4 regions of the Streptomyces sp. BBFR102 genome follow, and region 3 is predicted to be linked to each of the others. Evidence: riboswitches for the same ligand, from Rfam matches in the RefSeq annotation. Region 3 holds a riboswitch; each other region holds the start of a gene.
The links. Region 3 has a riboswitch for cyclic di-AMP ahead of ACSLIC_RS11950 (M23 family metallopeptidase). Riboswitches for the same ligand answer to the same signal wherever they lie in the genome.

Region 1 (7,455 bases), 2.6 Mb from region 3:
AGGTCTCGTCGCTGACCACGTGCAGCCCCTCCTCGGCGGCGGCCTCGACGGCGCGGCTCAGCACCTCGGGCACCGCCACCGTGCCGGTCGGGTCGTCGGCGACGGCGAGGACCAGCAGCCGCGGGTCACCGCCCTCGTCCCGGACCCGGCGGACCGTCTCCAGCAGGGCGTACGGGTCGGGGACGCCGCCGCAGGCGGCCGGCGAGGGCACCGAGTAGGTCGGGCGGCCCAGCAGCCGGGCCTGCGGTGCCCACCAGGCCGGGCAGGGCCGCGGCAGCAGCACGTCGCCGCCGACGGCGGCGGTCAGGGCCAGGAGCAGGGCGGGCGCGCCGGGGGCGGCGGCGAGCAGGGCGGGGTCGGCGGCGAGGCCGCGCCGGGCCCAGTAACCCCGGGCGGCGGCCAGGAGGGCGGGGCCGCCGCCGGGGGGCTCGGCGTGCGGGCGGCCGGCGGCGCCGGCGAGGACGACGGCGAGTTCGGGCACGACCGGCAGGCCCGGCTCCGGTACGGGTGGCCCGTACCGGAGGGGGCCATGGCCCTCCAGGGCACTCTCCATCCGCCGTACCTCCGCTCGAACGCATTACCCCTCTCGCACTGTGCCGCGCCCCGGGCCCGCCCACCACCGGGGGCCTCCGATCCGGGGAACGGCGCGGCCGGGCCGGGACGGTTCGGCCCGGGTGCCCCGGGTACGCGTGGGGCCACGGCCGCCCGGGCCCGGCGCCCGCGACGGCCGTACCGCAGAACGGACCCGTACAGAAGGGCACAGCATGCAACGAGGCAGTGACCGGATGAGCGTCCACCGCGACGAGGGGATGAAGCACGAGCTGCGCGATTACCTGAGGTCGGGCCATCCGACCCGGTCCGAGGAGTGGCACGACGCGGAGCCCGGCGACCCGCTGGGGGCGCACCCGGACATCGCGGAGGTCCGCCACGAGCTGGGGCGGCGGCTGGGCCGCACGCCCTTCCCGGCGCGCGCGCCGGAGCTGGCCAGGGTGCTGGACGCCGGGCACTGTCCGGACGAGGTGGTGGCGCTGCTGGCGCCGCTGCCCGCCGAGACCACGTACCGCAACGTGCAGCAGCTGGCGACGGCCGTGGTGGAGGCCCGGGCCGACGCCTGAGGGAGGGGACGCGGACCGTCCCCCGGGCCCTTTTGCTCCTGGGGGCGGTCCGCGCGACCCTGGAAGGACACCCGGATGGCGGCGGGCAGGCCACCCCGGACCGCCGGACGGGCGGGCCGGAGAGACCGGGACGAGGATTCGAAGGGCGGGAACGCCGATGCGTGTCGCATTCCTGGTGGCCCCCGAGGGCGTGGAAGAGAGCGAACTGACCGGGCCGTGGCAGGCCGTGACCGAGGCGGGTGGAGAGGCCGTGCTGGTGTCGACCTGGCCGGGCGAGGTGCTCTCCTACCGCCATCTGGAGAAGGGGGACCGCTTCGTCGTCGACCAGGTGGTGGGCGAGGTGTCGGCGGGCATGTTCGACGCCCTGGTCCTGCCGGGCGGCGTGGCCAACCCCGACCACCTGCGCACCGACGCGGACGCCGTCGGCCTGGTGAAGGACTTCGTCGACCAGGGTCGGCCGATCGCCGCGATCTGCCACGCCCCGTGGATGCTGATCGAGGCCGGAACGGTACGGGGCCGGACCCTGACCTCGTACCCGAGCCTGGCGACGGACATCCGCAACGCCGGGGGCACCTGGGTGGACGAGGCGGTCCGGGTCGACTCCGGCGGACCGACGACCTTGATCACCAGCCGCACCCCGCGCGACCTGCCGGCCTTCAACGAGGCCCTGGTGGGCGTCTTCACGACGGCGGCGGCCGCGTCTCGCTGAATCTCTGCGGCTACGCCTCCCGGCCCAGCCGGGCCAGGAGGCGGGTCTGGGGGTCGGCGCCCGAGGGCGGGGTGAGGGGCGGGGCGAAGACGCCGCTGCCGGAGAGGTCGCCCGCGTAGGGGGCGGTCTCGCGGTCGGCGAAGGAGACCAGTTCGGGCGGGAGGTGCTCGGTGGCGCCGATGCCGCGGGCCAGGTCCCAGGCGTGGATGATCAGGTCGGTGGTCATCTGGCCGCAGTAGTGGTCCGCGCGGCTCGGCCCGTAGGAGAGCCGCACGGTCCGGTCGAGCGCGCCGGGGGCGGCGAACGCCTCGCGGGCGCCGCGCGCGGCGGCCTCCCAGGCGCCGACCGGGTCCTCGCCGAGCAGGTCGCCGTCGAGGGCGTCGCCGACCGACTCCATGGTCTCCCCGGCCAGCAGCGGGGGCGCCCAGAGCTGTTCGGAGACCAGATGGGCGACGAGGTCGCGGACGTTCCAGTCGGTGCAGGGGGTGGGGTGGTCCCACTGGTCGTCGAGGATGTCGTGGACCCTCCGGTCGAAGAGGTCCAGGGCGGCCTCGTGCCGCGCGAGGAGTTCGGAGTGACCGGGGGTACTCGTCTCGGGGTCTGCGCCCGACGGGCCGGAGGAGGACATGGGGTCCATCCTCACCCCGTTGGGGCGCGTTCGCCGGGGGCGGGCGTCCGTTCCGGTGACGGACACGGCCCGGCTCGCGCGCCGGTGCGGGTGATCGGCGCGCACGGGGGTACCCGTGCCGCATGCGTCCTGACCCTGTGAACCCCCTGCCCACCCGGTGGCGCCCCCCGGGTGCCCGCCGTGCGCGCGCCTGGCCCCCGGCTTCGTCGGCCGACCGGCTGGTCGCGCTGGACCGCACCGTCTTCGAGGCGGTCGCGGCGCGCCGCTGGCCCGGTGCCGACCGGGTGCTGCCGAAGCTGAGCCGGAGCGCCGACCACGGCCTGCTCTGGGGCGCGGTCGCGGCGGGGCTCGCGGTGACCGGTTCGCCGCGCGCCCGCCGGGCGGCGGTGCGGGGGCTGGCCTCGCTCGCCCTGGCCTCGGCCACCATCAACACCCTCGGCAAGCGGACGGTGCGGCGGCGGCGCCCGGGGCTGGAGTCGGTGCCGCTGATACGGCAGCTGAAGCGGCAGCCGATCACCTCCTCCTTCCCGTCGGGCCACGCGGCGTCGGCGGCGGCCTTCGCGACGGGGGTGGCGATGGAGTCCCGGGGCCTGGGCGCGGCGGTGGCCCCGCTGGCGGCGGCGGTCGCCGCCTCCCGCGTCCACACCGGTGCGCACTACCCCGGTGACGTGCTGGCCGGGGCGGCACTGGGCGCGGGTGCCGCCTTCGCCGTACGCGGCCTGGCGCCGACCCGGGACCAGCTCCCCTCCCCCGGGCGCCCGCTGGTGGACGTACCGGCGCTGCCCCGGGGCCACGGCCTGGTCATGGTGGTGAACCAGGGCGCCGGCACCCCCGACAAGGCGCGGGTGCTGCGGGAGCTGCTGCCGGAGGCCGAGGTGGTGGAGTGCGAGGGCGAGGGGCTGGTGGCGGAGCTGGAGAAGGCGGCGGAAGGTGCGCTGGCCCTCGGCATCTGCGGCGGCGACGGTTCGGTCAACGCGGCGGCCGGGGTGGCTCTGCGGCACGGGCTGCCGCTGGCGGTGCTGCCGGGCGGCACCCTCAACCACTTCGCGTACGACCTCGGGATGGAGGACCCGAAGGAGCTGTGCCGGGCGGTGGAGGCGGGCGACGCGGTCGCGGTGGACGTGGGCCGCTTCCGTTCCGGCGAGCGGACCGGGCACTTCCTCAACACCTTCAGTCTGGGGGTCTACCCGGAGCTGGTCCGGGAGCGGGAGCGCTGGTCGGGCCGGGTCGGCGGGCGGCTCGCGGACGTGGTGGCGGCGGTGCGGGTGCGGCGCCGGGACCATCCGCTGGAGGCGGTGGTCCAGGGTGAGCGGCGCCCGCTGTGGCTGCTGTTCGCGGGCAACTGCACCTACCGCCGGATGGGGCTGACGGGCGGGCGACGGGTGGATCTGGCCGACGGCCTGCTGGACGTCCGCGCGGTGCACGGCGGGCGCGGGCCGGGGTTCCGGCTCGTGGCCGCGGCGCTGGCGGGCCCGCTGTCCCGCTCGCCGTTCCACGCGGCGGTGCGGGTGCAGCGGCTGCGGATCGGCGGGATCAGCCCGGGAACGCCGCTCGCCTTCGACGGCGAGGTGAGCGACGCGGGTCCGAGCCTGGAGCTGGACAAGCTCCACGAGGGACTGCGGGTGTACCGGCCGCTGTCGCTCTGATCCGGCGACCCCGCGCACGGGAGGCGCCCACGCCCACCGGCTGCCGCAGCACCCCGGCGATCCGGTGGGCGCCCCGCGCGAGATGCGCCGGGTGTGCGCCGGGCGCCTGGTCGCCGTGCGCAACGCGGACTGCGCGGCGACGACCTGGCACCCGGCGCGCCCCGGACTCGACGCGTGGCTGGAGCCGTACCGGTCCGTGGCGCGGGCGAGCGGGTCGCGGGCCGGCGGCTGCGGGCGTGGGCGCGTGAGGCCGGGTTCAACGGCCTCACGGCGGCCGCCTCCGCCTGGTGCTACGCCGACGAGGCGGAGCGGGCCTGGTGGGGCGGACCGGGCGACGGCCTCCGGGTACGCGACGCGGGCGGTCGGCCTCGGGGAGGCGGACCAGGCCGGACTGGAGCGGATCGCGGCGGCCTGGCGTCGGTGGGCGGCGGCCCCCGACAGCTGGTCCGCGGTGCTCCACGGGGAGCTGCTCTGCCGCGCCCGAGCGGAGCGGGCCGCGAGTCCACACCCGGCCGGGGTGACACAGCGTCACCCTCGTGCGGGGCGGGCGCCGCGCCCCATCCGGCCTACCCACCCTGCCGACCGACACCCCTCCTTACGGACATATAGGGCATCCACCCCCATATGCGCCAATTGCCGCCACGCCGGGCGCCGTTGAGCCCGCCTCGTGAGCAGCGTCATAGCGGTCACGGTCCGTGGCAGCCACCACCGGCCGGGGCGCAGCACCCGCCACGCCCGGAAAGATCACGAATCTACGGAGGGTGACCACCTCCGGAACAAAGGATCAAGAAAGCGACTTCCAGGGCGCCGACGCTGCTTGTTCCCGGGAGCCCGGCTCGTCTACGGTCACCGTCATTCCGGATGGACCGCCTAATCCTGCCGCCGTCCGGTATCCCACATCGACCCTTCCACGGCAGGAGCGGGGGACCCAGGTAAGCCGCCGGAACCGGAGCAGCGCACCGCGCACGCCACCGGCCCCCCGGCTAGGGGTGAAGCCGCGCCACACGGCGCGGCCGGGCAGCTCCAGCCCGAACCCGACAGCTCACCTCGCAGGCGCCGGAGAGGAACCTTCATGCCCGCCAAGGGGAAGCACCGCCGTACCAGGACCATGCGCATAGCCCGCACGCTGGCCGTCGCCGGCTCGGGCAGCGCCGCCCTGGCCCTGCCGCTGATGGGCGCCGCCCACGCACAGGCCGCCGAGAAGTCGGCGCCGGAGTCCGTCGCCGTCCAGCAGGCCGTCGCCGCAGCTCAGCAGCAGGCGCCGAAGAACGCCTCCGCCGACACCAAGACCTACGAGGTCGTCGTCGGCGACTACCTGGCCAAGATCGCCGCCGCACAGCACGTCGACGGTGGCTGGGAGCAGCTCTACCAGGACAACCGCAAGGTCGTCGGCTCGAACCCGGACCTCATCCTCCCGGGCATGAAGCTCTCGGTGGACGGCACCGTCGCCGAGGCCCCGAAGTCCGCCCCGGCCAAGCCGCAGAGCGCGCCGAAGCAGGCCGCGCCCAAGGCCGACACCAGCGCCTCCACCGCGAAGAAGACCGAGACGGCGCCGCAGCCGGCCGCCCCGGCGAAGCCGCAGGCCGAGCAGGCCGAGCAGCCCGCCGCCTCCACCGGCTGGGTCCGCCCGGTCGACTCCTCCCCGTCCACCGCCTACCGCGCCTCCGGCGGCAGCTGGTCCTCCGGTTACCACACCGGTGTCGACTTCTCCGCCTCCTCGGGCACCTCCGTCAAGGCCGTCGGCGCGGGCACCGTCGTCTCCGCCGGCTGGAGCGGCTCGTACGGCAACGAGGTCGTCATCAAGCACGCCGACGGCAAGTACTCCCAGTACGCCCACATGTCGTCGCTCTCGGTCTCGTCCGGCCAGACCGTCTCGGCCGGCCAGCAGATCGGCCTCTCCGGATCGACCGGCAACTCCACCGGACCGCACCTCCACTTCGAGGTCCGCACCGGCCCGGGCTACGGCTCGGACATCGACCCGCTGGCCTACCTGCGCGGTCACGGCGTCTCCGTCTGACACCTCCCGGCACCGCCGGGTCCTCTCCTCACCGCCGGCCGGGGGCCGGACCGGGGCACACCGCCCCGGCCCGGCCCCCGGCCGCGCGCGTGCCGCCGGTCGCTACCGCCCGGCCGTCCCGAGGATCAACGACCGGAGCGGGCCGGCCCGTCGGCAGCGCGTGGCCCGCGCCGGGCACGATCTCCACCTCGGCACGGCCCACCAGCGCGCCGACGCGTGCGGCCACCTCCCGCGTGTCGCGCGGGGCGCCGCGCTCCCCGAGCAGGAAGGGCGCGGGGACCGTCAGGCGGCCAGTTCCTCGCAACTGCCTGAACTGGCCCGTCCGCAACGCGGTGAAGGTCTCCCGCCCGTACCGGTCCAGCCCTCGACCGCAAGGGGAGCGCTCCGCTCCCGGCCTTCTGCACCACGCTTCAGGCGAGGGCGGCAGATCTCCGGCTCCTCGGGCGGTGGCGGTTCAGCGGACCGTCCGGAAGAACGCCCGGATGTCATCGAGGAGCAGGTCGGGGGCCTCCATCGCGGGGAAGTGGCCGCCGCGGTCGAACTCCGACCAGTGCGTCACGTTGTGCTCTCGTTCGGCGATACGACGCACTCCGGGGTCCCCGGGGAAGACAGCGACGCCGTGGGGCACCGGGGACGCGGAGACGGCCGAGCCCCAGGACTTCGCGCTCTCCTTGTACAGCCGGGCCGAGGAGGCGGCGGTGCCGGTCAGCCAGTAGATGCTCACGTCGGTGAGCAACTGGTCCCGGTCGACAGCTTCCTCGGGAAGCTCGCGGGCGGGGTCGGTCCACTCCTTGAACTTCTCCGCGATCCACGCCAGCTGTGCGGCCGGCGAGTCGGTCAGGCCGAACGCGACGGTCTGCGGACGGGTGGCCTGGATGATCGCATAGCCGCTGCCGTCCTGGTCCTGGTACTGCCCGAGCCGCTCCAGCTCTACCGGCGACAATCCGTCGGACTCCGCCGGGTCGCCGGTCGGAAAGCCCAGTCCGCCGTTGACGTGCACCCCGGCGACGTTCCCGGGGGCGACACGGCCGAGTTCGGGCGAGATCACGGCACCGCTGTCGCCGCCCTGGGCGCCATAACGTTCGTAGCCCAGGCGCCGCATCAGCTCCGCCCAGGCTCGCGCGACCCGGTGCAGATCCCAGCCCGGCTGGGTGGTCGGCCCGGAGAACCCGAACCCCGGGATGGACGGAGCGACGACGTGGAACGCGTCGGCGGGATCGCCGCCATGGGCCCGCGGGTCGGTGAGCGGGCCCATGATCTTCATGAACTCGGCGATCGAGCCCGGCCAGCCGTGCGTGATGATCAACGGCAGTGCGTCGGGCTCGGGGGACCTCACGTGC
Region 2 (7,455 bases), 660 kb from region 3:
CTCAGGCAGTGCGGTGAAAGTGCGACAAGCGCATGATCGGCGGCTTCAGGGTGGCCCGTCGCCGTCAGGCTTGCCCAGGGTCGTTTCCCGACAGCTGACGGAGAGTCAACTCGGCGGCGGGTGCGGAGTGGAGCGGGCCTCCCTCGGGCTACGCCCGCGACAGCGCCGGCGAGCACGTCACCTGCTACAGCACTCGGGGGCACTACTTCTCTCTGCGGAACGGGGGCGAGGCGGTCGACTTCATCCGCGGTGCGAGCGTGGGACCGTTCATCGCGCTTGTTCAGGGCGAACTCTTGGCGGGTGCCGCCAAGCTCGCCCGGGGGGGGGCCTGGACGGCGCTATCGGGCGGGGCCGGTCTCGGTGCTCCCCTCGCCCTCCCGGCCGACCTCGGCGTAGCCGGGCGCCTCGGTCCGGAAGCGGGCGAGCCGTTCGGCGCCGGCGGCGTCGATGACCAGCTCACTGATGCGGCATGCCACGGCGGGCAGTGTAGGCCCCGGCGGCACCCTGGCCCGATGCCGCGTTCTGTGCCAGGCTCCCAACAAGCTTACTGATGCGCGGAGTTCGGTCGAAGGGGGCTTGGGGTGCGGACGTCCCGTACGTTGACGGGCCGGTGCGCGGTCGGTGCCGCGGCCCTCGTCCTGGCGCTCGCCGGGCTCGCCGGCCAGGCGTCCGCCGCCGGACGCGAGCCCCTGCCCGCCGATCCCACCCTCGCCGACCTGACCTTCCTCACCGCGCACAACGCCATGCACAACACCGAGGACCAGGGGAGGTCCGCCCTCGCCGCCCCCAACCAGCCTCATCGCATCGCCCGTCAACTGGACGACGGGGTACGGGCCCTGATGCTGGACGCGCACCACGCGAACGGCCGCGTCCGGATGTGCCACGCCATCCCCGTCCTCAACCCCTGCGGCTCCAACGCCGACGCGGCCACCGTCTTCGGCGCGGTCGCCGACTTCCTGGAACGCGACCAGGAGGCCGTGGTCACCGTCTTCCTGGAGGACTACACCACCGCCGACCAGCTCACCGCCGAACTCGGCACGCTCCTCGCGCCCGACGGCCGCCTCGGTGGCAAGGTCTTCCGCCCCGACGCCGCCGGGGTGCGCGAGAGCGGCTGGCCGACCGTCGGCTCCCTGCGCGCGTCCGGCCGCCGCCTGCTCCTCTTCACCGACGACACCGCCGCCTCCAGCCGGGACCACGGCAAGAACCGCCTCGGCTTCATGGCGCAGAAGGACTGGACGGTGGAGAACCACTGGTCGATGGGGGGCGGCATCGGCGACGCCGACTGGTCCTGCCGCAGCCGCTGGGACGACGTCCCGCTCACCCGCGAGGAGCCCGGTTTCCGCCGCCTCTTCGTGATGAACCACTTCCGCGACGTCCCCATGTACCCGACCTACGCCAACGACAACGCGAAGCTCCAGGACCGCGCCGAGAACCACTGCCTCCCCGCCGCCGCGAAGAAGCCCAACTTCCTCGCGGTCGACCAGTACGGCGACGGCTCCCCCCTGTCCGCCGTCGACGCCCTGAACACCTACACGTACCGATGACGCGCGTGAGTACCTCTACTCAGGCTGTCCCGCCCCGCCCCTGACACCGTGGGACCCGACACCACCCACCACGGTATTCAGGAGACCCACACATGGCTGCCGCCCAGCGCTCCGCCGGTACGACCGTCCGCCGCGCCCTGCTCAACCCGGTCGCCCTCGCCTACCTGGCCGTCGTGGCCGCCGTCTGGATCTGGATCACCGTGGACACGCTCCTGGTACCCCACGCCGACGCGAGCCTGGCCGCCGTCTGGGGCTTCTTCGTCACCGCCCCGACCTCTTTCCTCTTCGTCTCCCTCCCTGGCCCGCTCCCCTTCGTCGGCGTCGGCGTCGGCGCCCTGGCCCAGGCGCTCGCGCTCGGCGCGGGGTACCGCAGGCTGACCGACCCGCCGCGTGGAAGCGGCCGGCCGGGCGCGAGCCACGCCTGAGCCGGTGCTGCCTCACCCCACCCGGGTGGCCCCCGCGAACGGCATCTCGCTGATCGGGGCGACGCGGACCGGGGCGCTCGGGTTGGGGGCGTGGATCATCTGGCCGTTGCCGATGTAGAGGCCGACGTGGCTGATCGATGAGTGGAAGAAGACCAGGTCGCCGGGGGCGAGTTGGTCACGGGAGACGCGCTGGCCGGCGTTGATCTGGGTGTAGGTGGTGCGGGGGAGCGAGACGCCGGCGGCGCGCCAGGCGGCCTGGGTCAGGCCCGAGCAGTCGAAGGCGTTCGGGCCGGTGGCGCCCCAGACGTACGGTTTGCCGATGGCGGTACGGGCGAAGGCGATGGCCTGGGCGGCGCGGGAGTCGGGGGCCTTGACCGCGCCGGTGGCCGGGGCGGTGGCGGGGCGGGCCTGGTCGCGGGAGGCGCGCGGGTCCTCGCCGGTGACCTCGGCGCGTTCGGCGGCGGTCAGGCGGGCGAGCAGGGCACGGGCCTCGGCCAGCTTGCCGGTGACGGTCTTCTTGTGCGTCCGCAGTTCGCCGCGGCGCTTCTCCAGCCCGGCCAGGACGGTGTCGGCCTCGGCGCGCAACCGGTCGACGGCGCGCATCTTCTGGCGCACCCCGGCGATCTGGGCGTTCTGGCGTCCGGCGGCGCGGTCGGCGCGGGCGGCCCGGTCGAGGTAGCCGTCCGGGTCCGAGGTGAGGAAGAGTTCGACGGACGGGTCGACCGCGCCCGCGCGGTACTGCGCGGCGGCGGTGGTGCCGAGTGCGGTACGGGCCTGGTCGAGCTGGGCGGTACGCCGGGCGGCCTCGTCCTGGAGCCGGTCGAGGCGGCGTTCGCCCTTGTCCGCCTCCTCCTTCGCCCCGTTGTACTTCTCGGTGGCGATCTCGGCCTCCCGGTGCAGCCGGTCCACCTCGGCCTTGACCTGCACCGGGGTCGGGTCGGGCGCGGCCTGCGCCACGGGCGACCCGGCGACCACCGACCCCGCAGCCCCGGCGAGGGCCAGCGCGGTGGCGGTGGCGGTACGCAGCGAGGCTCCCGGGGTGAGGCGCCCGGGGGCGGGGAGATTCACCGCCAGCTTGCGGAATCGAGGCTTCCGGTGCGAGGCCACAGCCGCGCGTCCTTCCAATCGGGGTCGGGGGGGGGTGAGCCGGGCCCTGGCGGAGCCCGCACAGGGGGAGCGGGTTTCGCCGGGCCGTCTCGGTGGCGCGGCCGGTGCCTGTGGACTATGCCGACTGCCGGACGCGCCAGGGAGGAGCTAATCCCGGATGTCACGGCCCGGTGCCGGATTGTCCGCAAACATCCGCCCGGAACCGCTCCCCGACCGCTTGCGACCACTTCCCCGCCACCTCTGCGCCATCTGCCGGGAGCCCGTGACCGAATGGCCCGCCTCCCGCTCCCGCCCTACGAGCAGGTGCTGCTCGACGAGATCCTCGCCATCGGTCCCGTCCGCGACGTCCGCACGGTGCTCAGCCGTGGGCCCCTGCCCGTGGACCACCGCCGTCTCGGCGGGTAGGACCCTGGTGCGCCGGGGGTGCCGGGGGCCTCGTTAGGGTGCGAGCCATGGACGTTCTCATCAATGTGTTCGTCGGCCTGCACATCATCGGCATCGCCGCACTCCTGGGTGGCTTCCTCACCCAGATGAAGGCGATCGGTGCGGGTACGGCCCGCTTCATCCCCGCCATGCTCCACGGCGCCCTCACCATGCTCGTGACCGGCATCATCCTGGTCGGTCTGCGCGAGATGGACGGCGGCACCCTCAACCACATGAAGATCGGCATCAAGCTGCTGGTCCTCATCGTGATCCTCGCCCTGGTCTACGTGAAACGCGACGACGAGAAGGTCGGCAAGGGCGTCTTCGCCGCCGTCGGCGGCCTGACCGTCCTCAACATCTTCATCGCCACCGTCTGGACCTGACCCCGCCGCCCACCGGGCACCGCGCGGGCCGCTGCACACACGGCGAAGGCCGGGTTCCCCCACCGTCGAGCGACGGGGAGGAGCCCGGCCTTCGCCGTCGCGCGGGCCGGTCAGGCCGGCCGCACCACGCTGTGGATCGGCATGTAGTAGATCGACTCGACCCGGACATCGGCGCCGGGCTTCGGGGCGTGGATCATCTCGCCGCCGCCGATGTAGATGCCGACGTGGCTGATGTCGTCGTAGAAGAAGACCAGGTCACCGGGTTGGGCGGCGTCCACGGAGACCTTCTGGCCGACGCCGACCTGGTCCCAGGTGGTGCGCGGCAGCGAGATGCCGGCGGTCTTCCAGGCGGCCTGGGTGAGGCCGGAGCAGTCGAAGGAGTCGGGGCCGGCCGCGCCCCACACGTACGGCTTGCCCATCTGGGCGCGGGCGAAGGCGATGACCTTCCCGGCCTTGGCCGCGTACGAGGAGTCGGGTGCCGTGGAGCCGCCGCCGGAGCCGGTGCCCGTGCCGGAACCCGACCCGGAGCCCGAGCCGGACTCCTCGCGCTCCTTCTCCTCGGCCGCCTCCCGGGCCTCGCGCTCGGCCGCCTCCTCCGCGGCGCGCTCCTTCGCCTTGCGCTCCGCCGCGGCCTGCTTCCTCCGCTCGATCTCGGCGAGCCGGGCCTTCTCCTCGGCGGTCAGCTCGGAGAGCAGGGTGCGGGCCTCGGTGAGCTTGCCCTGCACCTCGCGCTTGCTGTCCTTGAGGGCGCGCTGCGACTCGGTGAGGCTCTCCAGCTGGCGTGCGGCCTTGGCGCGTTCGCGGCCCGCCTCGGCCTGCTGGGCCTGGTAGTCGTCGATGACCACCTTCTGGCGCTGGGTGAGGCGGTTCATCAGCTGGCTCTGGTCGAACCAGCTCTGCGGGTCGTCGGCGAGCAGCAGGGTGGCGGTCTCGGAGAGGCCGCCGCTGCGGTACTGGGCGGCGGCGAAGGCACCCAGCTCGCCACGGGCAGCGTTCAGCTTGTCGGCCCGCTCGGCGACGCCGTCCAGCAGCTTGTCGACCTCGGCGCGCTGGGTCCGGGTCCGCTCCTGGGCCGCGTTGTACTTCTGGGTCGCCGTGCCGGCCTCGCGGTAGAGCCGGTCCACCTTGTTCTGCACCTCCTCCAGGGAGGGCTTGGCCGCCGGCCGTTGCGGGGCCGCCTGCGCGGTCTGCGACAGCAGGGCCACCGAGGTGAGGGCGGCGGTGGTGAGGCCGAGGGCACCGGCGGTGCGGTTGCGCGGGGCACGAGGCTTGCGATGCGACGCCAAGACGTGCGACTCCTTCCGTGGACCGCCTGCCGGGTCAGCTGTCGGGTTCGGGCGGACGGAAGGCTGCCCTACGGTTCCGGACGGGCGGGCCCCGAATACGGGCCTGGTCCGTGGCGGGTACCGATTCACCCCGGTGGTGCGCGGTGGGTCCCCGGCTCCGGGGCCCGTGGGGGGGGCGTACCGGATTCGGCAGGGGGCGGTGCGCTCCGGCGCGAGTCGCCGGTGGGGGACGAACCGACCCGGCCAGCACGCTAGCCAACTCGTGTGGTGCCTGTGAAGGTTGATGTGCGATATGCCCGATACGTTTTCGTTATCTTGTCGGTGAACGGTCGAAAGGCGGGCTCGGACGGTCACCGCGGTGACCTGGCGCACATCGTCTGGAGCCGCACCCGTGTCCGGTACGTCACGTTCTCCGCGGCCAGGGCTCCGGTCCCAGGAAGGCCGGCCCGGTTGTCGGCGGGGCGGCCTAGACTCGGTAGGCGATGAGCAGCCTCTTTGACGACAGCTTCCTGGCCGACCTCCAGTCCTCGGCGCCCTCCGCCCGGCTCGGGGACGAGCCGCCGCCCCCGCCCGAGGAGGAGGCGCCGGAGGAGATCCCCGCCGACCTGTTCGGCGGGAAGTTCGACGCGCCCGCGGACCGGGACGCCTACTACCGGGACGGCGCCCCCCGTCCCGCAGTCGACCCGGCCGCCCTGCTCGACGGACTCAACGACGAGCAGCGTGCCGCCGTCGTCCACAGCGGGTCGCCGCTGCTCATCGTGGCCGGAGCCGGTTCCGGCAAGACCCGGGTCCTCACCCACCGCATCGCCCACCTGCTCGGCGAGCGCGGCGTGCACCCCGGCCAGATCCTCGCGATCACCTTCACCAACAAGGCCGCGGGCGAGATGAAGGAGCGCGTCGAGGAACTGGTCGGCCCGCGCGCGGGCGCCATGTGGGTCTCCACCTTCCACAGCGCCTGCGTGCGCATCCTGCGCCGCGAGTCGAAGCACCTCGGCTTCACCTCGTCGTTCTCGATCTACGACGCGGCCGACTCCAAGCGGCTGATGGCCCTGGTCTGCCGCGACCTCGACCTCGACCCGAAGCGCTTCCCGCCGAAGGCGTTCACGGCCAAGGTCTCGAACCTGAAGAACGAGCTGGTCGACCCGGAGGACTTCGCGGCCCGGGCGGCCGACGGGTTCGAGAAGACGCTGGCGCAGGCGTACACGATGTACCAGTCGCGGCTGCGCGAGGCCAACGCGCTGGACTTCGACGACATCATCATGACGACGGTCCACCTGCTCCAGGCGTTCCCGGAGGTCGCCGACCACTACCGGCGCCGCTTCCGGCACGTCCTGGTCGACGAGTACCAGGACACCAACCACGCCCAGTACTCCCTGATCAGGGAGTTGGTCGGCACCCCGGCCGACCGCCCGGCGGACGTCCCCGAGGGGGCCGAGTCCGACCACGACCCGCTCCACCCGGCCCCCGAACCGGCCGAGCTGTGCGTGGTGGGCGACGCCGACCAGTCGATCTACGCCTTCCGCGGCGCCACCATCCGCAACATCCTCCAGTTCGAGGAGGACTACCCGAACGCCACCACGATCCTGCTGGAGCGGAACTACCGCTCCACCCAGACCATCCTCACCGCGGCCAACGCCGTCATCGAGCGGAACGAGAACCGCCGCCCGAAGAACCTCTGGACCGACGCCGGGGCCGGCGCCGGGATCACGGGGTACGTCGCGGACACCGAGCACGACGAGGCCCAGTTCGTCGCCGAGGAGATCGACCGGCTGACCGACGCGGGCGACGCCAAGGCGGGCGACATCGCGGTCTTCTACCGCACCAACGCCCAGTCCCGGGTCTTCGAGGAGATCTTCATCCGGGTCGGCCTGCCCTACAAGGTCGTCGGCGGCGTCCGCTTCTACGAGCGCAAGGAGGTCCGCGACGTCCTCGCCTACCTGCGCGTCCTCGCCAACCCGGAGGACAGCGTCTCCCTGCGCCGCATCCTCAACACCCCCAAGCGCGGCATCGGCGACCGCGCCGAGGCGATGATCGACGCCCTCGCGCAGCGCGAGCGGATCAGCTTCCCGCAGGCCCTGCGCCGGGTCGACGAGGCGTACGGCATGGCGGCCCGCTCCGCCAACGCCGTCAAGCGGTTCAACGCGCTGATGGAAGAGCTGCGCACGGTGGTCGAGTCCGGCGCCGGGCCCGCCACCGTCCTGGAGGCGGTCATGGAGCGCACCGGTTACCTCGCCGAACTCCAGGCCAGTACCGACCCGCAGGACGAGACCCGCATCGAGAACCTCCA
Region 3 (7,455 bases):
CCCAGGACTTCGGCGTCAACGTCTGACCCACCCCCCCCCGAACACCCGTCGCCCGGCCGGCAACCCAATCCCCCGGGCGGGCGACGGGCTCTCCGCGACCCCTTCTCCGTGCTCCTGGTGGGCGCGGGGAGGGGTGTTGCCGTGGCTGCGAGAGGCGTACGCCCGGTGTCCCACGCGCCCTGCGCGCACCACCCAGAGTCCGGCGAGGCCGCGGATCGCCTGATTCCGGCCGGTGCGGGACTGGCCCGTCGCGGCGCGGGGGACATGCTCGCCAACGGTCCGCCAGGCTCGGCACGGCGGAAACGAGCGGCGTGGCCCACAGGAATGGCGGGCCCATCGGTGCGATCGGCACCGGCGTCGCCATCGGAGTCCTGGGGCGCGTGGTCGTCCCCGGCCGCCAGCGTGTCGGCTGCCGCTGACCGTCGTCGGCATCGTGGGGGATGCACATCGGCGTCTTCGTCTCCGGCCGGTCCGGTCTCGCCGGGATCAGGGGCGTCGGCTGGGCCGAACGGGGAAGCCAGATCGCGCTGGCCGTGACCGCCCTTGCCCGGGCCGCAGGCGGACGCCGGCGGCGGACCGGCCGGGCGGCCCGCTGCCGTCCGGCCGTCCGTGCTGTCGTCGCCGGATGGCGGCGGGCCCGGGGAGCCCGGAGCGAGGGGTGGCGCGAGGGGCCTCCCAGATGGCGTACAGTTGGTCTTACCGACGCGGGGTGGAGCAGCTCGGTAGCTCGCTGGGCTCATAACCCAGAGGTCGCAGGTTCAAATCCTGTCCCCGCTACTGAAGGCCAAGGCCCGGATTCCTTTCGAGGAGTCCGGGCCTTCGTCGTGTGTGCGTGGTCCCGGTACTCGTTCGGCGCTGTCCGGTCGCCGTTGCACGGGGCCGGCGGAAGCATGGGGGGAAGCGCCGGCGCGGGAGCGTGCGTGTCCGGGCCGGGCCGACCGGGGGCCGGCCGATAAATCAGGAGACAGGCTGGTGGGGAAACGCGGCGAAGCGGAGAAGGAGACGGGCCGCCCGGCCGCCGAGGCACCTCCCGCCGAGCGGGGCGCGGCCCGCCGGGGTCTTCTCGGCGACGGCCGCACGAGGAGCAGGTCCCGAATGCTGGTGCGGCTGCTGCCCGCGGCGCTGATCGTCGCGGGGATCGTCTTCGACGAGGCCACGCCGCCGCGTTTCAGCGCCAGCCCGCTCTACGCCGCGGCGCCGCTGATCGCCGCGCCGTTCTTCTCGCTCTTCGGCACCTTGCTGACCGGGGGCGCCGCGCTGGGCGTCGTGGGCCTGCTCCAGTGGCAGACCGCGACCCTGGGCGGGGTGGTCTCGACCACCGAGCTGCTCACCATCCTGACCTGCGCCCTCCTCGCGGTGCTCAGCAACCGCCTGGTCATCCGCAGCGGAGAGGAACTCGCCAGTGCGCGCAACATCGCCGAGGCCGCCCAGCGCGCCGTGCTGCCCATCCCCGCCGAACGCATCGGCGGCTTCGACGTCGCCGCCCGCTACGAGGCGGCCCAGGCCGACGCGCTCATCGGCGGCGACCTCTACGCCGTGCAGGAGACTCCGTACGGGGTGCGGTCGCTCGTCGGCGACGTACGCGGCAAGGGGCTCGGCGCGGTGGAGGCGGTCGCCGTGGTGATCGGCGCGTTCCGGGAGGCCGCCGAGCAGGAGCCGAGCCTGGAGAGGGTCGCCCAGCGGCTCGAACGCGCCCTCGCCCGCGAGGGGGTGCGGCGGGAGGGGCTGGACCAGTTCGAGGGGTTCACCACCGCGCTGCTGGCGGAGATCCCGCCCGGGCAGTCGGTCGTCCGCACGGTCAACCGGGGCCACCCTGAGCCGCTGGTGCTCCACGGCGACGGAAACGTACGGGCCCTGGTGCCGACCCAGCCGGCGCTGCCGCTCGGTATGGGCGATCTCGGGGTCTGGCCGGACCGTTCGGACGCGGTGCCGTTCCCGCCCGGCGCCACCCTGCTGCTCTTCACCGACGGCCTGACGGAGGCGCGGGATGGGCGCGGAGTCTTCTACGACCCGGTGACACGGCTGACGGGCCGTCGCTTCGAGACGCCCGGCCATCTCCTGGAGGCCCTCTCCCGGGAGGTCGGCGCGCACACCGGCGGCGGTCCGCAGGACGACATGGCGCTGCTCGCGCTCCGGCGGCCCTGAGGCGCCCGCCGCGGCACGTCGCCGGGCAGGTCACCGAGAGTGAGTGAACGGACGCTCCCCGCATAACAACTGACACACCGTCAGGTGTGGATGCGGTGGTTCGGGGCAGTCAACTCGCCCGACTCCGCCCCCCGGTGCCCCGGTACGTCCAGGCCCCGGAGTCCAACGATCACCTGGAACAGCTTGGAATCCGGGGTGGGTGTCTATTAACGTTCGATAACGCAGCGCGGTTGTCCCGGCCGTCACCCGAGACGGCTCCGCGCGCACGCGCCGAATCCCGTAGGGAACCGGGGAACCACTCCTTGGGGTGAATCGGACGCCTTTCGAGGCGCCCGTAGGAGACCTTCCTGCTCCGAACCCGTCAGCTAACCCGGTAGGCGAGAAGGAAGGAAAGGAGAGCGCCCGCGTGGCGTCGAACCGTCCTGCCCCTGAGGCCCTGTTCGTGCCGAACGACGAGGAACCGGTCACCGGTCCCACGGCCTACGGACCCGCCGGGGGGCCCTGGGAGGAATGGAATCCCACCGAGGAGTCCATCCGCCCCGTCCGTGGCCGACACCGTGTCGCGAAGCAGCGCGGCGGCGGCCTGGCCCGCTCCTCCACCGTCCTCGGTGTCGGCGTGATCGCCGCGGTGGGCGCCGGCGGTATCGCCACCGCCAAGGAGAAGCCCCCCGTCTCCATCTCCCTCCCCGACCTCTCGTCCGTCAAGGCGTCCCTCCCCGAGGTCGACTCGCTGCCGGGCGTCGGCACGCTGCTGGGCTCCGACGCGGAGTCCGACACGCAGGTGGCGGCCAGCCCGCTCACCGGCGCCGGAGTCACCGTCGCCGACGTCGAGCAGGGCACCACCGATGCCGGCGAGGCGCTGCGGGCCCGCATCATCCAGCAGGCCGAGCACCAGCAGGACCAGGCCGACCAGAGCGCGGCCCACGCCGCCGAGCAGGCCGCCGCCGCGCAGGCCGCCGCTGAGGCCGCGAAGGTCCAGGAGGCCGCCGAGAAGAAGCTGGCCGAGGCGGAGCGGGAGAAGGCCGAGAAGAAGCGGAAGAAGGAGGAGGCCGAGCGCCTCGCCAAGCTCGCCGCCAGCTTCTCGCTCCCCACCACCTCGTACACCCTGACCTCGACCTACGGCCAGAGCGGCACCATGTGGTCCTCCGGCTACCACACCGGACTCGACTTCGCCGCTCCCACCGGGACCCCGCTGAAGGCGATCCACTCCGGCACCATCAAGGAAGCGGGCTGGGCCGGATCGTACGGCTACCGGACCATCCTGGAGCTGGAGGACGGCACCGAACTCTGGTACTCCCACCAGTCGTCGATGTCGGTCAGCGCCGGTCAGAAGGTCACCACCGGCGACGTGATCGGCCGCGTCGGCGCCACCGGCAACGTCACCGGGCCCCACCTCCATCTGGAGATCCACCCGGGCGGCGGCGACGGCGTCGACCCGCTCAGCTGGCTGCGGAGCAAGGGCCTCAACATCTGACGTGCCGACGGGCGGGCGCCTCCCCGAGGTCTGAACGGGGCACGGGCGCCCGCCTGTCGCTTCACCCCGGCACGGTTCACAGCCGGTGTGTCCACATCCTCCGAGCTGGTCCCTTCCCGCGTCTCCTGCGCTCCTTCTGCGTGACTCACCGGCCGCTGCGGGGCGACCGCGTCCCGCAGCGGCCGGGCTGAACTCCGGCGGTCCTGACGGCTACCCCCCGACGTCAGGGCCGCCGGACCTGTTCGTCTCCACACCACCCGCGCGTCCCCTCCGGATGCGGCTGCACCAGGAATGGGCGGACCGGCTCGTTTGTTGATCTCCCCATGACCTCTCTCCGTCCTCTCGGCAACTCTGATCTCGACGTCTTTCCGCTGGCCCTCGGCGGCAACGTCTTCGGCTGGACCGCGGACGAGGCGCAGTCCTTCGCCGTCCTCGACGCCTACGCCGCCGCGGGCGGCAACTTCCTCGACAGCGCGGACACGTACTCCTCCTGGGTGCCGGGGAACAAGGGCGGTGAGTCCGAGGCCGTGATCGGCAAGTGGCTCGCCTCCCGTGGCCACCGTGACGAGATCGTCGTGGCCACCAAGGTCGGCGGCCACCCCCAGTTCAAGGGGCTCTCCGCCGCCAACGTGAAGGCGGCGGCCGAGGAGTCGCTCCGGCGGCTCGGCACCGACCGGATCGACCTGTACTACACCCACTTCGACGACCCGTCGGTGCCGGTCGAGGAGATCGTCACCGCCCTCGACGACCTGGTGAAGGCCGGCAAGGTGCGCGCCGTGGCCGCCTCCAACATCAGCCCCGAACGCCTCCAGGAATCCCTCGACTTCGCCGACCGCGAGGGCCTGGCCCGGTACGTCGCGCTCCAGCCCCACTACAACCTCGTCTCCCGGGACACCTATGAAGGCCGCCTCCAGCAGGTCGCGTCGCGTGCGGGCCTGGCGGTGGTGCCGTACTACGCCCTAGCCGCCGGCTTCCTGACGGGCAAGTACCGCCCGGGCACCACCGTGGAGAGCCCCCGCGCCGCAGGTGCCGGGCAGCTCCTGGCCACCGAGCGCGGCCAGAAGGTCCTGGCCGCCCTGGACACCGTCGCCGAGGCGCACGGTGTCGAGGTGGCGTCGGTCGCCCTCGCCTGGCTCGCCGCACGCCCGACCGTGGCCGCGCCGAGCGCCAGTGCCCGCACCGTGGAACAGCTCCCGGCGCTGCTGGCCGTCGCCGACCTCACGCTGACCGACGAGGAACTGAGCCTGCTCACGGTCGCCTCGGCCTGAACCCGACCGCAGCCTCCCGGGAGGCGGCCTCGGCTACCGGTGCTGCGGGGGTATGTGCGGCGGGGCCGCGTACGGCCACGGCTGCGGCGCCGGGGGTCCGGCAGATGCGGGCCCCCACCCCGCCGCGGTCGGCCCCTGCCACGGCGCGCCCCAGGCAGCCCCGCCCCTGCCCGGAGGTCCGTACGGACCACCCCAGCCCCAGCCCCCGTGCTGGGGCGGCAGCCACATCGCGGGCGGCGGGGGCGCCAGCAGGCGGGCGGCGTGCAGCTGGGCCGGGCGGATCGCCTCCCTGCGCTCCCAGAGGGAGGCGAGCAGGGCGCGCTCGCGCTCGACGAAGTCCGGCTCGGCCCGGCCCCGCTCGCCGCGGCGGCGCAGCAGGGCCAGAGTGGTGGCGTCGCGCTGGTAGGCGGCGAGGGCGCGCACCGCCTCGCGGCCTCCGGCGCGTCGGGCGTGGTCGCGGGCGAGGTGACGGCCGTTCATCGTGCCGAGGGCGGTCGGCTCGGCCGGGGCGAGCCAGCCCGCCGCCACGTACGCGGGGAGATGGGCGCGGACGCCGCGCAGCACGTCGGCGCGGGCCCACACCAGCAGCCAGACGGAGAGGCCGAAGACCGGAACCATCACCAGCGCGTAGACGATGACGAAGCCGAAGGGGCCCATCAGGGTGGCCGAGCCGTTCCACAGGCCGTGCATACCCATGGAGAGCAGCAGGCCGCCCAGCGGCAGGAGGGCCCGGCGCAGGCGATGGCGGCTGAGGGTGCGGGCGGCCAGGCCGAAGCCGATCCCGGTGAGCAGGGTGAAGAGCGGGTGGGCGAAGGGCGACAGCACGATCCGTACGAAGAAGGTGGCGGCGGTGACCGAGGCCATGCCGCTGTCACCGCTCAACTGGTCGCGGCCGAAGGCGTTCCCGAGATAGAGGATGTTCTCGGTGAAGGCGAAGCCGACGCCGGTGAGACCGGCCGTGACCGCGCCGTCCAGCAGGCCGCGGAAGTGCTGCCTGCGGAAGAGGAAGATCAGGAGTACGGAGACCGCCTTGGCCGACTCCTCGACGACGGGGGCCACATAAGTGGCGCCGACCGCGTTGGGTTTCAGCGGCTCGTCACCGCCCGCGAACGGCTCCAGGGTGGAGCCGACGAGCCACTCGGTGGCCAGGGTGTTGGCGACGATGGCGATCAGCGCCGCTGCGCAGGCCCCCCAGGCGAAGCAGAAGACCAGATTCCGCCACGGGCCCGGTTCGACCGCCTCCACCCAGCGGAACACCGCGAACAGCAGCGGCACCGGGAGCAGGGCCAGGCCGAGACCGACGAGGAAGCCGTGCGTACCGGTCTGTTCGCGGACCAGGGCGAGGATGATGCCGCCCGAGACCGTGAGCAGACCGACCAGCAGGCCCACCCGCACCGCGTGCCGCTGCCACCAGCGCATGCGGGCGAGCGCGGCCGGATACGGGGGCATCGGCGGCGGGGGCGGCAGCGCCTCGCCGGGGCCGGCGCCCTCGGCACCGACGCCGCGCGGCTGCTCGGGCGGCGAGGCCGAGTACGACGGGCTGTTGATCACGAGAACGACCCTAACCAGTTCTGGGAAGGCTGATTAGTCCCGGCGAGTGAAAAGACCGCCACAGAATGTCGCGAAGATTTGTCGCCCTGCGCCCCGGTGGCGTCCATTCCGGTCCACCGCGTCACCCTCGGGCAGCCGTCCCGGACTCACCCCGCGGCAGGCTCCGTCACCTTGCGGAAGAGCAGGTCGTGGACGACGTGCCCCTTGTCGAGACCCTGCCCCTCGAACCGCGTGCGCGGCCGGAACGCCGGACGCGGCGCGTACCCGTGCCGCACCACGCCGTCCGTTCCCTCCACTGCCTGCCCGGTCGGTTCCACCGTGTTCTCGAAGGCCGGGTGGGCGCTGAGTACGTCGTGCATCTGCTCGGCGTACGGCTCCCAGTCGGTGGCGCAGTGCAGGACGGCGCCGGGGGCGAGCCGGGGGGCCGCCAGGCTCAGGAACTCGGACTGGATCAGGCGCCGCTTGTGGTGGCGGGTCTTGGGCCACGGGTCGGGGAAGTAGACGCGCAGGCCGGCCAGGGCCCCGGGGGCGAGCATCTCGCGGAGCAGGATGATGGCGTCCCCGTTGGCCACCCGGACGTTGTCCAGGCCCAGCCGGTCGGCGAGGCCCAGCAGGTTGCCCTGGCCGGGGGTGTGGACGTCGACGGCGAGGATGCCGGTGCCGGGGTCGTCGGCGGCCATCCGGGCGGTCGCCTCGCCCATTCCGAAGCCGATCTCCAGGACCACCGGCCGTTCGCCGAACATCGCGTCGAGGTCGAGCACGCGCTGCCCGTCCACGTCGATGCCCCAGGTCGGCCAGAGCCGCCGCAGCGCGTCCTCCTGCCCTGTGGTGACCCGGCTGCGGCGTGGCTGGAAGCTGCGGATGCGCCGCTCGAAGTGGGAGCCCGCCGGGTCCGCCGCTGGGCCGGTGCCGTCGGCGAACATCCGGAGGCGCTCCGGCTTGGCCGCCGACGTCCGGGCACTGCGGGGCGGCGCCGGGACCTGCGGGGTGCCCGGCGGGGCGGTCGCGGGGGCGGGG
Region 4 (7,455 bases), 2.4 Mb from region 3:
CCGCGGCGCAGGCCAGTGGGTTGCCCATGAAGGTCGGGCCGTGCGCGAGCACCGGGACCTCGCCCCGGGCGATCCCCGCCGCGACCCGGCCGGTGCACAGCGTCGCCGCCAGCGTCAGGTATCCGCCCGTCAGGGCCTTGCCCACGCACATCACGTCGGGAGAGACCCCGGCGTGCCCGGCCGCGAAGAGGGCGCCGGTGCGGCCGAAACCGGTGGCGATCTCGTCGAAGACCAGCAGCACCCCGTGGGCGTCGCACGCCTCGCGCAGCACCCGCAGCAGCGCCGGGGAGTGGAAGCGCATGCCCCCGGCCCCCTGCACCACCGGCTCCACGACCACCGCCGCCAGCTCGTGGGCGTGCCGCTCGACCGTCTCCCACAGGTGCGCCGTGTACGCCTCGGGGACGGGGGCGTCGAAGCCGTCCGGAGGCGCGTCGGCGAAGACCTGCCGGGGCAGCACCCCGGACCACAGGTCGTGCATGCCGCCCTCGGGGTCGCAGACCGACATGGGCTGCCAGGTGTCACCGTGGTAGCCGCCCCGCCAGGTCATCAGCCGGTGCTTCTCCGGCCGCCCCAGCGAACGCCAGTACTGCAGGCACATCTTGGCCGCCACCTCGACCGACACCGATCCGGAGTCGGCGAGGAAGACGTGCTCCAGACCCTCCGGCGCCAGCTCCACCAGCCGGGTCGCCAGCCGCACGGCGGGCTCGTGGGTGAGCCCGCCGAACATGACGTGGCTCATCCGCCCCAACTGGTCGCGGACCGCCTCGTCCAGCACCGGGTGCCGGTAGCCGTGCACCGCCGCCCACCAGGACGACATGCCGTCGACCAGCTCCGCCACCCCCTCGACGGGCTCCGCCAGCCGCAGCCGCACCCCGGAGGCCGACTCCACCACCAGCGGGTCGGAGCTTCCGGGCATCGGGCCGTACGGGTGCCAGACGTGCCGCCGGTCCAGGGCGAGCAGCCCCGCCGGGTCCGCCGGGAAGGACCCGGCGGGCGACAGCAGGGCCTGGGTGGGCTCAGGCATTGGGGGCGACGTCCGTTCCCGCACCTCGGCGCCGCACTGCCACCAGGTCGGTGCGGGCCTCGCCCGCCTCCCGCGCGGCCGGAACCTCGGGCTCCGCGTGCGCGCCGCCGCACGGGCCGCAGCCGCCGGAGGCCCCGGAGCCGCAGGCGTGCGCCGGTGCGCCGGCGTCCTCGGCCGCCCCGTGGCCGCCGCAGCCCCCCGGCAGCACGTCGGCGCGGTGCGCGGGCAGCGTCGTGGTCCCCGCGCCCTCCACCTCGAACCCGGCGTCCGCGATCATCTCCAGGTCCGCCTGGCCGGCCTGGCCCTCACTGGTCAGGTAGTCGCCCAGGAAGATGGAGTTGACCAGGTGCAGGGCGAGCGGCTGGAGGGTGCGCAGGTGCACCTCGCGGCCCCCGGCGAGCCGCACCTCCACGTCCGGGCAGACGAACCGCACCATGGCGAGGATGCGCAGCGCCCGCTGCGGGGTGAGGTTCCACTCGCGGGCCAGCGGCGTCCCCTCGAAGGGGATCAGGAAGTTCACCGGCACCGAGTCCGGGTCCAGTTCGCGCAGCGAGAAGACCACATCGACCAGGTCCTCGTCGCTCTCGCCCATCCCCGCGATCAGCCCCGAGCAGGCCGACAGGCCCGCGCCCTGCGCCCGCTGGACGGTCTCCACCCGGTCCGCGTACGTGTGGGTGGTGGTGATCTCCCCGTAGGTCGCCTCGGAGGTGTTCAGATTGTGGTTGTACGCGTCGGCGCCCGCCGCGCGCAGCCGCTCCGCCTGACCCTCCGACAACAGCCCGAGGCAGGCGCAGACCTCGACGTCCTCGTGGTCCGCCTTGATCGCCTCGATGGTCTTCGAGACCCGGTCGACGTCCCGGTCGGTCGGGCCCCGGCCGCTCGCCACCAGGCAGACCCGCTTCGCACCGCCGGTGAGCCCCGCGGCAGCCGCTTTCGACGCCTCCTCGGCGCCCAGCCAGGTGTACTTGAGGATGCCCGCCTGCGAGCCGAGCCGCTGCGAGCAGTATGAGCAGTCCTCGGGGCAGAGCCCGGACTTGAGGTTGACCAGGTAGTTCAGCTTCACCCGGCGGCCGAACCACTCACGGCGCACCCGGCCCGCCGCGGCCACCACGTCCAGCAGGTCGTCGTCGGAGGTGGCGAGCACCGCGAGCGCCTCGTCACGGGTCGGCAGCTCACGCCGAAGTCCCTTGTCCACCAGCGTCTTCAGGAGATCCATGCGGCTGATCCTGACGCACGGAGCCGCCCCGGGCCAAGGAGACTTCCTACAACGCCCCCGGTGAGTGCTGTGGGTATTACCACATCCTGCCCCGGCTTCCGACCGGCTAGTGTCTGTGCACTGCTCACAAACGGCGGCCCGGCCGCCCTGCCCCGGCGAAGCTGAGGACGGCCCATGCCCCACTCCACCCCCGGACCCGTCGGGCCGTTCGCCTGGACCAGCCGGGCGGCTGCCCGCCGCGCGGAGGCCGGGCTGACCCGCGCCCTGCGCCCGAGGCCCGCCGCCTGGGGCACGCTGGACCTCGCCGGCAACGACTACCTCGGCCTCGCCCGCCACCCGGAGGTCACCGAGGCCGCAGCCGGCGCCGCCCGCCGCTGGGGTGCCGGCGCCACCGGCTCCCGACTGGTCAGCGGCAGCACCGCGCTCCACGCCGAACTGGAGCGGGAACTCGCGGGCTTCTGCGGCGCCGAGGCCGCCCTCGTCCTCGCCTCGGGGTACGCGGCCAACCTCGCGGCGGTCACCGCGCTCGCCCCCGCCGGGACCCTGCTGGTCTCCGACACCGCCAACCACGCCTCGCTCATCGACGGCTGCCGGCTGGCCCGGGGCGCCACCGAGGTGGTCGCGCACGCCGATCCCGACGCGGTCCGCAAGGCACTCGCCGCCCACCGGGGCCCGGCCCTCGGCGTCTTCGACGCGGTCTTCTCCGTCGACGGCGACGCCGCCCCGCTCCCGGCGCTCGCCGCCGCCTGCCGGGAACACGGCGCGGGCATCCTCGTCGACGACGCCCACGGCCTCGGGGTCCTCGGCGAGGGCGGCCGGGGCAGCGCCCACGCCGCCGGGCTGGCCGGCGCGCCCGACACCGTCGTCACCCTGACCCTCTCCAAGGCGCTGGGCAGCCAGGGCGGCGCTGTCCTCGGCCCGGCCGTGGTGATCGACCACCTCGTCAACACCGCCCGCACCTTCATCTTCGACACCGGCCTCGCCCCGGCCGCCGCCGGCGCCGCGCTCGCCGCCCTGCGCCTGCTGCGCGCCGAACCGGAGCGCGCCGCCCGGGTCCGCCGTACCGCCCGCGACCTGCACGGTGCCCTCACCGCCGCCGGGTTCCAGGCCGCCCGGCCGGACGCGGCGGTCGTCTCGGTGCGCGCGCCCTCGGCCCAGGAGGCGGCCGACTGGGCCGCGCGCTGCCGCGAACAGGGTGTGGCGGTGGGCTGCTTCCGGCCGCCGTCCGTACCCGACGGCATCTCGCGGCTGCGGCTGACGGCCAGCGCCGACCTCACCCCGGCCGACCTGGACCGGGCTCTGGACGTCCTCACGCGGACGGCCCCGCCGACCGCCCGCTGAGCGGGGGAGGGCGGGGCCGCCTGAGCCGCTGTCAGGCCGTGGTGCCAGGGCCCTGCGCGGTGACGAAGCCCCGCCATGCGGCGGGGGAGAAGAGCAGTGCGGGGCCGAGGGCGTTCTTGGAGTCCCGCACGGCGAGCAGACCCGCGTGCGGGCCCGAGGTGAGTTCGGCGGTCTCCACGCAGTTGTTCATCCCGGTGCTGCGGCTGCTGCGCCGCCACCGGACGCCTTGCAGTGAGCTGCTGACCGGGACGTACCGAGGCTGTGCGGTCACGGCGCCTCCTTACGGGCCGTCGTCGTGCTTCTCGGCGAGGAGAAGCAGCGAGTCCTCTGCTGACAGCGCCCGCGCCTGAAGGGAGGCGAAGGCGTCGGCGTATGCCGAGAGGTCTTCTTTCCGCTCCAGATAGAGGCTACTCGTCAGGTGGTCAAGAACGACCAAATCCAGATCGTTCATGTTCGGAAAAGAGAAGATAACGAAAGGGCCGGTGAGGCCGATGTGTTCTCCCGAGGTGAACGGCAGCACCTGGACCACGACATGGGGGAGCGCGGCCGCCTCCCGCAGCGCCGCCAACTGGCCGCGCATCACCTCCGGGCCGCCGATCCGGCGGTGCAGCACCGACTCGTCGATCACCGCGCTCAGCTCCAACGGCCGGTCGGCCCGCAGCACCTCCTGGCGCGCCAGCCGCACCTCCACCAACTCGTCCACCTGCGCCTGAGGCACCCCTGCCAGGGAGGCCCTGGTCACCGCCCGCGCGTACTGCGGGGTCTGGAGCAGCCCCGGTACCACCGAGGTCTCCAGTGTCCGCATCCGCGTCGCCTGCGACTCCAGGCTGATGAAGTCCCGGTACTCCGGGGGCAGCACGCCCCGGTAGCGGTGCCACCAGCGCCGGTGCTCCCCGTCCCGCTCGGTGCCGGTCAGCGCCACCAGCAGTTCGCGCAGCCTCGGCTCGCGGACGTCGTAGGCGTCGAGCAGGCGGCGCACGTCCTCGGGCTTCACCCCGCTGCGGGCGGTCTCGATCCGGCTCACCTTCGACTGGTGCCAGCCCAGCAGCCCGGCCGCCTGGTCGCTGGTGAGGCCGGCGCGGCCGCGCAGGGCCTTCAGCTCGGCTCCGAGTTTGCGCCGGCGCACGGCGGGTCCGTTCCGCATGCGGGTCTCCTTCCGGTGGCCGTTTCGGTGCGGGCGACGCCGCCCATGGCACACCCGTGGGAGGGGCCGGATGCGGTCGCCCGTCGCAGAGTTCACCGCATCGAGCGACAGATATATGCACATCTTGAGGGATCGGCTCACGTGACGGACGACACAGTGGCAGTCTGACGTGGAGGCAACCGGTCCCGCCACACCCCGAGTTCATCCGTCCACGGGGCCGCGACCGGCTCCGAGGAAAGGGCGACGCAGCCATGGCAGACCACCACGAAGCAACCGTCACTCTGCCGAGCGATCCGGCCTCGGTCTCCGCCGCCCGCACCCACGTCCTGACCGTTCTCTCCGAGTGGGGCCTTCCGGCGGACTCCGAGGCGGCGGACACCGTCCGCCTGATCATCTCGGAGCTGGTCACCAACGCCGTCCAGCACACCCAGGGCCACTCGCCGACCTTCACCGTCTCCATGGCGCTCCACCAGGACGAGCGGCTGCGACTCGGCGTCACCGACAGCCATCCGCGCTGGCCCAGAAGGCTTCAGGCGGCGGTCCAGGAGGACAGCGGCCGGGGCATGGCCATCGTCCGCTGGCTCACCGCCGAGCAGGGCGGCCGGCTCACCGTCGTGCCGACCGCGGAGGGCGGCAAGACCGTCCGCGTCGACCTGCCCTGGCCCGGCACCGTCGGCGGCTGACCCGTACGCGTACGTCCGGGGCGTACGGGCCGGCCGCCGGCGGCGCCGCTCAGTTCACGCGCCCGTACCGCACGCTGCCGGTCCAGATCTTCTCCAGCCGCACCACCGCGCCGCTCTTGGGGGAGTGCCAGATCTTGCCGCCCCCGGCGTAGAGGCCCACGTGGTAGACGTGGCCGCCGGAGTGGAAGAAGACCAGGTCGCCCTTGCGCCGACTGGCGGCGGAGATCCGTTTGGTCCGGTTGTGCTGCTGCGCGGCCGTCCGTGGCAGCTTCTTGCCGGCCTTCTTGTACGAGTAGAGCGTCAGCCCCGAGCAGTCGAAGCTGCGGGGGCCTGTCGCGCCGTACCGGTAGGGCGAGCCCTTCATCGAGGAGGCGATCTGCAGCGCCTTGGCGGCGTGGGTGGCCGCCGCCGCCTCGGGCGCGGCGCCCGGGGCGACCAGGGTGGTGCTCATCGCGGCGAGGGAGAGGGCCGATACGGCGCCGGCCCGGGAGAGCAGGGACGGGACTCGATTGCGCTCAGTCATGCGTAACCCTTCGTCAGCCGCCTGTGAAGGATGACCTGTCGGGTTCGGACCTGCGAAGTCGCCCGGCCGCCGCGGCGGCTTCACCCCAAGGGCCGTGGGAGTCCGTCGCCGGTCTCCTGGGCCCGTCGTGCCTGGGTCCTCCACTCCTGCCGATCCACTCGGTGTCGACCTGTCGTCCGGACGGCGGCAGGACTCGGCGTCCGCCCGGACCGCCCCGCCGCTGCGGCGGGGGCTTGTCGTCCTGACGGATCTTCACGTACGAGGGCGGCGTTTTCGGGGAGGAGGGGGCGGTTTGTGAGTTCGGCCTCCCCTGCCCTGTTCGAGTGGGCACGGTGCGGGGCCCGGGCGTGTCCACGTCGGGACGCAGGGCCGGACCAGCGGCGGAGCGGCCGACGCGTAGACGGGGGCGGACCGCGTGCGCAACCCGGAGGGGCCGGGAAGAGGGGCCCGGAATACACCGTCCGGGGGTAGCCCGTACGGGCCGTTCCGGGCGTGGCGCGCCGGGCGTGTGGCGGGTTGTGCGCTCCGCCGCGCGGTGAACGGCGCTCGGCGGGGGCGGGGGAGCGCGACGGGCCCCTCCGCTGACGCCCCACCGGTCCGGAGGGCGTGCCCGGCGCACGGCGACGGCGGCCCCCGCTGTCCGGCTCCGGTCCTGATGAGACCCAGTCCCGCCGTCTCCCGGAGTGGGACGCGTGCCTCCGGTGTCGCCGCCCCCGCACCCGTCGGGCAGGGCTGTGCGGAGCCTCGGCGCCCCGGTTCACGGCGCGGCTGCGGCAGCGGCCCGATCGGCCCGTGGCACACACGGATGTCGCGGACACCGCACAGGATCCGCCGGATCCTCTAGCCCTTGCGGCTGCCGATCAGCTCATCGGCGAGGCCGTACGCCACCGCCTGCCGGGCGTCGAGGTGCAGGTCCCGTTCGATGTCCTCGGAGATCCGTGCCCGGTCGCGGCCGGTGTGGCGGGCGAGCAGTTCCTCCAACAGGGCGCGCATGCGCAGCAGTTCCTCCGCCTCGATGGCCAGGTCGCTGACCTGCCCCTCCACCGGGTCGGTCAGTGCGGGCTGGCGGATGACGGCCCGGGAGCCCGGCAGCATCAGCCGCTTGCCCGGAGCGCCGGCGGCGAGCAGGACGGCCGCCGCCGAGTTGGCCTGTCCGAGGCAGGTGGTCGCCACGTCGCAGCGGACGTACTGGAGGGTGTCGTAGAGCGCCGTCATCGCGCTGAAGGAGCCGCCGGGGGAGTTGATGTACAGCTGGATGTCCCGGTCGGGGTCGGCGTGTTCGAGGTAGAGGAACTGGGCCATGACGTCGGTGACGCAGGCGTCGTCGACCGGGGTGCCGAGGAAGACGATCCGCTCCGAGAAGAGCTTGCTGTACGGGTCCTGCGTCCTGGTTCCCTGTGAGGTGCGCTCGGTGAACTCGGGGAGGTGGTGGCGGGCGGTGGCGCGCTGCATGGAGGACCCCAGATCTCACGGACGGCGGTGCGGCGCTCGTTCGCCGCATCATCTGTAAAAAATGTACAGGAC

Region 1: it holds a riboswitch for cyclic di-AMP, as region 3 does, so the genes downstream of both, ACSLIC_RS23425 (peptidoglycan DD-metalloendopeptidase family protein) here and ACSLIC_RS11950 (M23 family metallopeptidase) in region 3, are expected to answer to the same signal.
Region 2: it holds a riboswitch for cyclic di-AMP, as region 3 does, so the genes downstream of both, ACSLIC_RS09065 (NlpC/P60 family protein) here and ACSLIC_RS11950 (M23 family metallopeptidase) in region 3, are expected to answer to the same signal.
Region 4: it holds a riboswitch for cyclic di-AMP, as region 3 does, so the genes downstream of both, ACSLIC_RS01540 (C40 family peptidase) here and ACSLIC_RS11950 (M23 family metallopeptidase) in region 3, are expected to answer to the same signal.

Annotation. Positions count from the first base shown of each region.
Region 1 is NZ_CP195757.1:5,296,834-5,304,288, reverse strand. It holds gene ACSLIC_RS23455 (aminotransferase class I/II-fold pyridoxal phosphate-dependent enzyme) at 1-553, opposite strand, end outside; gene ACSLIC_RS23450 (DUF2795 domain-containing protein) at 765-1,115, shown strand; gene ACSLIC_RS23445 (type 1 glutamine amidotransferase domain-containing protein) at 1,273-1,824, shown strand; gene ACSLIC_RS23440 (TIGR03086 family metal-binding protein) at 1,835-2,452, opposite strand; gene ACSLIC_RS23435 (bifunctional phosphatase PAP2/diacylglycerol kinase family protein) at 2,575-4,098, shown strand; partial or broken gene ACSLIC_RS23430 (SAM-dependent methyltransferase) at 4,127-4,579, shown strand; cyclic di-AMP (ydaO/yuaA leader) riboswitch at 4,989-5,169, shown strand; gene ACSLIC_RS23425 (peptidoglycan DD-metalloendopeptidase family protein) at 5,171-6,115, shown strand; gene ACSLIC_RS23420 (epoxide hydrolase family protein) at 6,570-7,455, opposite strand, start outside.
Region 2 is NZ_CP195757.1:2,032,624-2,040,078, reverse strand. It holds gene ACSLIC_RS09095 (hypothetical protein) at 339-476, opposite strand; gene ACSLIC_RS09090 (PI-PLC domain-containing protein) at 582-1,544, shown strand; gene ACSLIC_RS09085 (SCO4225 family membrane protein) at 1,637-1,969, shown strand; gene ACSLIC_RS09080 (NlpC/P60 family protein) at 1,982-3,076, opposite strand; gene ACSLIC_RS09075 (hypothetical protein) at 3,347-3,481, shown strand; gene ACSLIC_RS09070 (hypothetical protein) at 3,529-3,882, shown strand; gene ACSLIC_RS09065 (NlpC/P60 family protein) at 3,993-5,168, opposite strand; cyclic di-AMP (ydaO/yuaA leader) riboswitch at 5,177-5,356, opposite strand; gene pcrA (DNA helicase PcrA) at 5,651-7,455, shown strand, end outside.
Region 3 is NZ_CP195757.1:2,693,358-2,700,812, reverse strand. It holds gene ACSLIC_RS11965 (TerD family protein) at 1-26, shown strand, start outside; tRNA gene ACSLIC_RS11960 (tRNA-Met) at 704-777, shown strand; gene ACSLIC_RS11955 (PP2C family protein-serine/threonine phosphatase) at 973-2,145, shown strand; cyclic di-AMP (ydaO/yuaA leader) riboswitch at 2,404-2,540, shown strand; gene ACSLIC_RS11950 (M23 family metallopeptidase) at 2,552-3,619, shown strand; gene ACSLIC_RS11945 (aldo/keto reductase) at 3,943-4,887, shown strand; gene ACSLIC_RS11940 (PrsW family intramembrane metalloprotease) at 4,921-6,438, opposite strand; gene trmB (tRNA (guanosine(46)-N7)-methyltransferase TrmB) at 6,585-7,455, opposite strand, start outside.
Region 4 is NZ_CP195757.1:334,973-342,427, reverse strand. It holds gene ACSLIC_RS01570 (adenosylmethionine--8-amino-7-oxononanoate transaminase) at 1-1,024, opposite strand, end outside; gene bioB (biotin synthase BioB) at 1,017-2,240, opposite strand; gene ACSLIC_RS01560 (8-amino-7-oxononanoate synthase) at 2,415-3,581, shown strand; gene ACSLIC_RS01555 (DUF397 domain-containing protein) at 3,613-3,852, opposite strand; gene ACSLIC_RS01550 (helix-turn-helix domain-containing protein) at 3,862-4,725, opposite strand; gene ACSLIC_RS01545 (ATP-binding protein) at 4,977-5,408, shown strand; gene ACSLIC_RS01540 (C40 family peptidase) at 5,458-5,931, opposite strand; cyclic di-AMP (ydaO/yuaA leader) riboswitch at 5,935-6,105, opposite strand; gene ACSLIC_RS01535 (ATP-dependent Clp protease proteolytic subunit) at 6,772-7,383, opposite strand.